3 regions of the Streptomyces sp. 184 genome follow, and region 3 is predicted to be linked to each of the others. Evidence: riboswitches for the same ligand, from Rfam matches in the RefSeq annotation. Region 3 holds a riboswitch; each other region holds the start of a gene.
What was found. A riboswitch is a leader RNA that binds a small molecule or an ion and turns the genes downstream of it on or off. The one in region 3 is predicted to bind thiamine pyrophosphate.

Region 1: another riboswitch for thiamine pyrophosphate. It lies ahead of thiC (phosphomethylpyrimidine synthase ThiC); the one in region 3 lies ahead of QBL21_RS08920 (thiamine ABC transporter substrate binding subunit).
Region 2: another riboswitch for thiamine pyrophosphate. It lies ahead of thiO (glycine oxidase ThiO); the one in region 3 lies ahead of QBL21_RS08920 (thiamine ABC transporter substrate binding subunit).

Annotation. Positions count from the first base shown of each region.
Region 1 covers NZ_CP123230.1:8,106,030-8,108,285, forward strand. The annotation lists gene thiC (phosphomethylpyrimidine synthase ThiC) at 1-1,285, opposite strand, end outside; TPP riboswitch at 1,278-1,409, opposite strand; gene QBL21_RS34785 (YibE/F family protein) at 1,484-2,256, shown strand, end outside.
Region 2 covers NZ_CP123230.1:5,767,213-5,769,468, reverse strand. The annotation lists gene thiO (glycine oxidase ThiO) at 1-1,049, opposite strand, end outside; TPP riboswitch at 1,048-1,158, opposite strand; gene QBL21_RS24480 (NAD(P)/FAD-dependent oxidoreductase) at 1,247-2,256, shown strand, end outside.
Region 3 covers NZ_CP123230.1:2,050,575-2,052,830, forward strand. The annotation lists gene rlmN (23S rRNA (adenine(2503)-C(2))-methyltransferase RlmN) at 1-858, shown strand, start outside; TPP riboswitch at 873-983, shown strand; gene QBL21_RS08920 (thiamine ABC transporter substrate binding subunit) at 1,022-2,080, shown strand; gene QBL21_RS08925 (ABC transporter permease) at 2,167-2,256, shown strand, end outside.

The sequences.
Region 1 (2,256 bases), 6.1 Mb from region 3:
CGATGTCGGTGGCCAGGGGGCCGAGGGTGTAGAAGGGTGCCTCTTCGCAGATTTCCTGCTGGAGGTCGACGTTCTCCTTGATCTTGTGCATGGGGACGTGGCCCGGGCCCTCGATCATCGTCTGTACGCCGTGGGACTTCGCGGTCCGGTTGAGTTCGCCGAGGGTGTGCAGCTCCGCGAACTGCGCCTCGTCGTTGGCGTCGGCGATCGAGCCGGGGCGCAGGCCGTCGCCGAGGGAGAAGGTCACGTCGTAGGCGGCGAGGATCTCGCAGAGTTCCTCGAAGTGGGTGAAGAGGAACGACTCGCGGTGGTGGGCCAGGCACCAGGCGGCCATGATGGAGCCGCCGCGGGAGACGATGCCCGTCTTGCGGCGGGCGGTGAGCGGGACGTAGCGGAGCAGGACGCCGGCGTGGACGGTCATGTAGTCGACGCCCTGTTCGCACTGCTCGATGACGGTGTCGCGGTAGACGTCCCAGTTGAGTTCCTCGGCGCGGCCGTCGACCTTCTCCAGTGCCTGGTAGAGGGGGACGGTGCCGATGGGGACGGGGGAGTTGCGCAGGATCCACTCGCGGGTGGTGTGGATGTTGCGGCCGGTGGACAGGTCCATGACCGTGTCGGCGCCCCAGCGGGTGGCCCATGTCATCTTCTCCACCTCCTCCTCGATGGAGGAGGTGACGGCGGAGTTGCCGATGTTGGCGTTGACCTTCACCAGGAAGTTCTTGCCGATGATCATCGGTTCGGACTCGGGGTGGTTGACGTTCGCGGGGAGCACGGCGCGGCCGGCGGCGATCTCGTCGCGTACGAAGGCGGGCTCGACGCGCTCGCGCAGCGCGACGAACTCCATCTCCGCGGTGATCTCCCCCGCTCTGGCGTACGCGAGTTGCGTGACGGCGGCGCCGCGGGCGCGCCGCGGCTGGCGCGGGCGGCCGGGGAAGACGGCGTCGAGGTTGCGCAGGCCGCCGCGGGGTGAGGTGTGCTTGAGGCCGTCGTCCTCGGGGCTGGGCGGGCGGCCCGGGTACTCCTCGGTGTCGCCGCGGGCGATGATCCAGTTGTCGCGCAGCGGGGTGAGCCCGCGGCGTACGTCGGTGTCGATGGTCGGGTCGGTGTACGGCCCGGACGTGTCGTACAGCGTCACGTCGCGGCCGTTCGTGAGGTGCACGCGCCGCACCGGGACCCTGATGTCGGGCCGGACGGGGTGTTGGTGGTGGTCCTTGTGCCAGCCGATCCCGGTGGGATCCCCGGGGGATTCCCCGGTGGCGGGCGTACGTGCATCCGAAACGGTCATGGAGACCCACTCCCTACGCCGGCATTACCCGGTAACAGGTTCGGCGGTCGGCGCAGCTTCGGTCCGGATTCGGATCTGTCAGCGCCCTCTCAGCCCGGTGCTCCGAGCTCCCGCGGTGTGCAGTTCGCCGCCCACGCTAACCGCTGCACGTCCCGGCACGAAAGAGGGCCCCGGGACGGTTCCTGCGATGATCTGGCCGTGACTCATTCGCACGGCCATGCCCACGACCACGGCGGCGCCCCGGCCCCGCCCGCCTCGCACCGGCTGCGTACGGTGATCGCCGCGGTGCTCGTCCCGTTCGCGCTGGCGGTGCTCGCCGGGCTGATCGCGCTGTGGCCGGGGGACGAACCGGCCGGGGAGCGCAGCGGTATCGGCTTCGACCAGGAGCGGCAGCGGGCGAAGGTCACGAAGGTCGAGCAGGTGAAGTGCTCGGATGTGGGCGCGCAGATCCAGGAGCCGGGGTCGCCCGGCGGTGGCGGTGGCGGTGCGGACGAGCCGCGGCCGGACGAGGACGCGGTGTGCGAGCAGGCGACGATCGAGGTGACGTCGGGCAAACACGCGGGGCGCACCTTCACGGAGGTCGTCGCGCCGGATGCGTCCCGGCGGTACGAGGTGGGGCAGGAACTCGTCGTCTCCTACTCGCCGAAGGCGCCGCGCGAGTTGCAGTACGCGGTCTCCGACGTGGTGCGTACGGTGCCGATGACGGCGCTGGCGCTGGTGTTCGCGGTGGCGGTGGTGATCGTCGGGCGGCTGCGGGGGCTGGCGGCGCTCGCGGCGCTGGCGGTGAGCTTCGCGATCCTGATCCTGTTCATCCTGCCGGCGATCCTCGACGGGTCGAATCCGCTGGTGGTGGCGGTGGTCGGGGGCAGCGCCATCATGCTGATCGCGCTCTACCTGTGTCACGGCTTCAACGTGCGTACGTCGGTGGCGGCGCTCGGCACGCTGGCGTCGCTGCTGCTGATCGGGCTGCT
Region 2 (2,256 bases), 3.7 Mb from region 3:
TGCGCGTCGCGCAGCAGCTCGTAGACGCCGCCGGCGGTGACGGTGGTGTCCCAGCCCAGCTCCTCGCTGGTGGCGCCGACGACCAGCTCGCCGCTCTCCCGCGGCACCAGGTACACGCTGCTGCCGCGGACCACGGCCCGTACCGTACGGGACAAAAACGGCGTCCCGGCGGCGGGCATCCGCAGCCGCAGCACCTGCCCCTTCACCGGCCGCACCGGCGGCCGTACCGCCTCCGGCACCCCCGCCAGCCGGCCGCTGTCGCTGCCGGCGGCCAGCACCGTCTGGCCGGCGGCGATCCGCGTGCCGTCCGCCAGCTCCGCGCCCGCCGCCCGCTCGGCCGCGCCCGCGCCGGTCACCCGCAGCCGGACCGCGAGGCTGCGGTGGAAGGCGACCCCGGCCCGCTCGCAGGCGGTGACCAGCGCCGCGGTCAGCAGCCGCGGGTCCGTCTGGTGGTCGCCGTCGACGCGCAGCCCGCCGCGCACGCCGGGCGCGAGCATCGGCTCCAGGCGGCGGCACTCGCTTCCGGTGAGCCACTCGGCCGACAGCCCCAGCCGCTGCTGGAAGCCGTGGAGTTCGCGCAGTTGGGCGCGGTCGTCGGCGTCGAGCGCGACGGACAGCGCGCCGCAGCGGCGGTAGCCGATGTCCCTGCCCGACGCCTCCGCCAGCTCGGCGGCGAAGGCCGGATAGCGCTCCGCGGCGGCCAGGTTGAGCGCCAGCAGCGCCTCCTCGCCGTAGTGCAGTTCGGTCACGGCGGCGAGCATCCCGGCCGCGACCTGCGCGGCGCCGCCGCCGGGGGCCGGGTCGGCGACGGCGGTGACCAGCCCGCGGCGGGCCGCCTGCCAGGCGGTGACCAGGCCGATGACGCCGCCGCCGACGACGAGGACGTCGTACGCGGCATCCGCCCGGCGCGGCGCGCCGGTTGGGCCCGCCGCGGGTTTCGCCGCTGGGCCCGTCGTTGGGCCCGTCGTTGGGCCCGCCGCTGGGTCCGTCGTTGGGTCCGCCGCGGGGTCCGTCGCGGGTGGTGTCGGGGGTGTGTCGCGTGGCTGCATGGGCGCGTTCGCCCCTCCCTTCGCCGGCATGACCCGGATCAGGTTCGTACGGTCGGGGGCCGCCAGCCCCCCTCTCAGCCCGGTGCGCCGGGCTCCCGCGAGTCTTCCCGGCCACCCTAACTCCGTACGCCCGGCCGCTGTAAGGGAGCCTCCCGAGCGGACCCGGCGCGAGCGGCGCTCGACGGGTGCGGCATAAAGTGATCGGTGTGACCGACGCCGAACCGGACCACGCCCCCGGCGAGCGCCCCGCCGACGGGGCCGCACGCCGCCCCAGCCGCGCCGCGGACGGCCCCGCGGGCACCGTCGTCGTCGGCGCCGGCATGGCCGGCGTGCAGACCGCCGTGGCGCTGCGCGAGCAGGGCTACGGGGGCGCCGTCACCCTCGTCGGCGCGGAGCCGCACCAGCCGTACGACCGGCCGCCGCTGTCCAAGGCGGTGCTGCTCGGCAAGGCGGAGGGCTCGGCGTTCGAGGTGGACTTCGCGGAGTACGGCATCGGGCTGCGACTGGGGCTGCACGTCGACCGCCTGGACACCGCGGGCCGGCTGCTGGAGACGGACGCCGGGCCCGTGCCGTACGACAGGCTGGTCCTCGCCACCGGCGCGCTGCCGATCCCGCTGCCCGGCGCCCCGGCCGGCGCCACGCCCGGCGTGTACCTGCTGCGCACCCTCGACGACGCGGCGCGGCTGCGCGCGGTGCTCGTGCGGCGCAGCCGGATCCTGGTGGTCGGCGCGGGCTGGATCGGCGCGGAGCTGACCACCGCCGCGCGCGAGCAGGGCTGCGAGGTGACGGTCGTGGAGGCGGCCGGGCACCCGCTGGCGGCGGCGCTGCCGGCCGAGGTCGCGGCGCCGATGGCCGGGTGGTACGAGGAGAGCGGGGCCCGGCTGCTGACCGGCCGCCGGGTCGAGCGCGTCGAGAGCCTCGGCGCGGACGGCCCGGTCGCGGTGGTCCTCGACGACGGTACGGAGCTGACCGCCGACGCCGTCGTCGTCGGCATCGGCGCCCGCCCCGCCACGGCCTGGCTCGCCGGCTCCGGCGTCGACCTCGGCGACGCCGGCGCGGTGCGGGCCGACGAGCGGCTGCGTACGAACGTGCCCGGCGTCTGGGCGGTCGGCGACTGCGCGTCGTTCCCGTCCGCGCGCTACGGCGAGCGGCTGCTGATCCACCACTGGGACAACGCCCTCCAGGGCCCGACGACGGTCGCGGCGGA
Region 3 (2,256 bases):
CTGAGCTGCGACGGCGACACCACCCGCAAGACCCTGTGGCGGCTCTTCGACGGCACGCTGGTCGAGTCGGTGCTCATGCGCTACCCCGACCGCGTCACCATGTGCATCTCCTCCCAGGCCGGCTGCGGGATGAACTGCCCGTTCTGCGCCACCGGCCAGGCGGGGCTCACCCGCAACCTGTCCACCGCCGAGATCGTCCACCAGATCGTCGACGGCATGCGCGCCCTGCGCGACGGCGAGGTGCCCGGGGGACCCGCGCGGCTGTCCAACATCGTCTTCATGGGCATGGGCGAGCCGCTGGCGAACTACAACCGCGTGCTGGCCGCCATACGCCGCCTCACCGACCCCGAGCCCGACGGCCTCGGCCTCTCCCAGCGCGGGATCACCGTCTCCACCGTCGGCCTCGTGCCCGCCATGCACCGCCTCGCCGACGAGGGCCTGAAGTGCCGCCTCGCGGTCTCCCTGCACGCGCCCGACGACGAGCTGCGCGACACCCTCGTGCCCGTCAACACCCGCTGGAAGGTCCGCGAGGTCCTCGACGCCGCCTGGGAGTACTCCGCACGCTCCGGCCGCCGCGTCTCCATCGAGTACGCGCTGATCAAGGACATCAACGACCAGGCGTGGCGCGCCGACCTCCTCGGCCGCCTCCTCAAGGGCCGCCGCGCCCACGTCAACCTCATCCCGCTCAACCCCACCCCCGGCTCCAAGTGGACCGCCTCCCGGCCCGAGGACGAGCGGGCGTTCGTCGCCGCGCTGGAGGCCCACGGCGTGCCCGTGACCGTGCGCGACACCCGCGGCCAGGAGATCGAGGGGGCCTGCGGGCAGCTCGCGGCCTCCGCGGCCGAGGCACCCGCCTGATACCGTTCACGTGTACATACCGACAGGGGAGCGCTCGCAGCGCTGAGAGTGCGGCACCGTCCAGGCCGCAGACCCTCGAACCTCGCCCAGGTCATTCTGGGTAGGAAGTTCGGTCGACACTCTGCTGCTGCCCGGGCTGCCCGCACGCCACGAAAGCAGCCCGATGAAGCGCATCGTCACCACCGCCCTGGCCGCGTCCCTCGCCCTGGGGCTGGCCGCCTGCGGCTCTGACTCCGGCGACGGATCCGGGTCCGGCTCGGGCGACAAGAGCGTCACCCTCGTCACCCACGACTCCTTCGCCGTCTCCGACGACGTCCTCAAGGCGTTCGAGAAACAGTCGGGATACAAGGTCGACATCCTCAAGGGCAAGGACGCCGGCTCCGCCGTCAACCAGGCGGTCCTGTCCAAGGACAACCCCCAGGGCGACGTCTTCTTCGGCATCGACAACACCCTGCTCTCCCGCGGCCTCGACAACGGGATCTTCACCCCGTACGAGGCGAAGGGGCTGGACCGCATCCCCGAGGAACTCCAGCTCGACGCCGGTGAGCACCGCGTCACCCCCGTCGACTACGGCGACGTGTGCGTCAACTACGACCGCGCCTGGTTCGAGGAGAAGAACCTCGACCCGCCGCAGACCTTCGACGACCTCGCCGACCCCCGCTACAAGGACCTCCTCGTCACCGAGAACGCCGCCACCTCCTCCCCGGGCCTGGCCTTCCTCCTCGCCACCGCCGACGAGTACGGCGCCGAGGGCTGGGAGGACTACTGGAGCGACCTGCGCGACAACGGCGTCGAGGTCGTCGACGGCTGGGAGCAGGCGTACTACGAGCGCTTCTCCGGCGCCGGCAAGGGCGACAAGCCGCTCGTCGTCTCGTACGCCTCCAGCCCGCCCGTCCTCGACATGGAGTCCAAGCCGGCGGAAGCCACCACCGGCGTGTCCACCGGCACCTGCTTCCGCCAGATCGAGTTCGCCGGGCTGCTCGCGAACGCCGGCAACCCCGAAGGCGGCAAGGCGCTCCTCGACTTCCTCATCGGCGAGCGGTTCCAGCAGGACATGCCGCTGAAGATGTTCGTCCACCCGGCGCGCGAGAACACCGAACTGCCCGAGGTGTTCACCCGCTACGGCGAGGAGATCGACGACCCGCACACCCTCGACCCTGCGGACATCGACGACAACCGGGAGCAGTGGATCAAGACGTGGACCTCGCTGGTCGTGAAGTAACCCGCGCCGCCGGCCCCGGCCCGTCCGCGCCCCCGCCGGCCGCGGGCCGCCGCCGGCTGCGCGGGGCCGCCGGGCGGCTCGCGCTCATGGCCGTCCCCGCCGCGTTCTTCGCGGTCTTCTTCGCCTACCCCGTCGGCGCCATCGTCGCCCGCGGGCTGCGCGAGGACGGCCGCTGG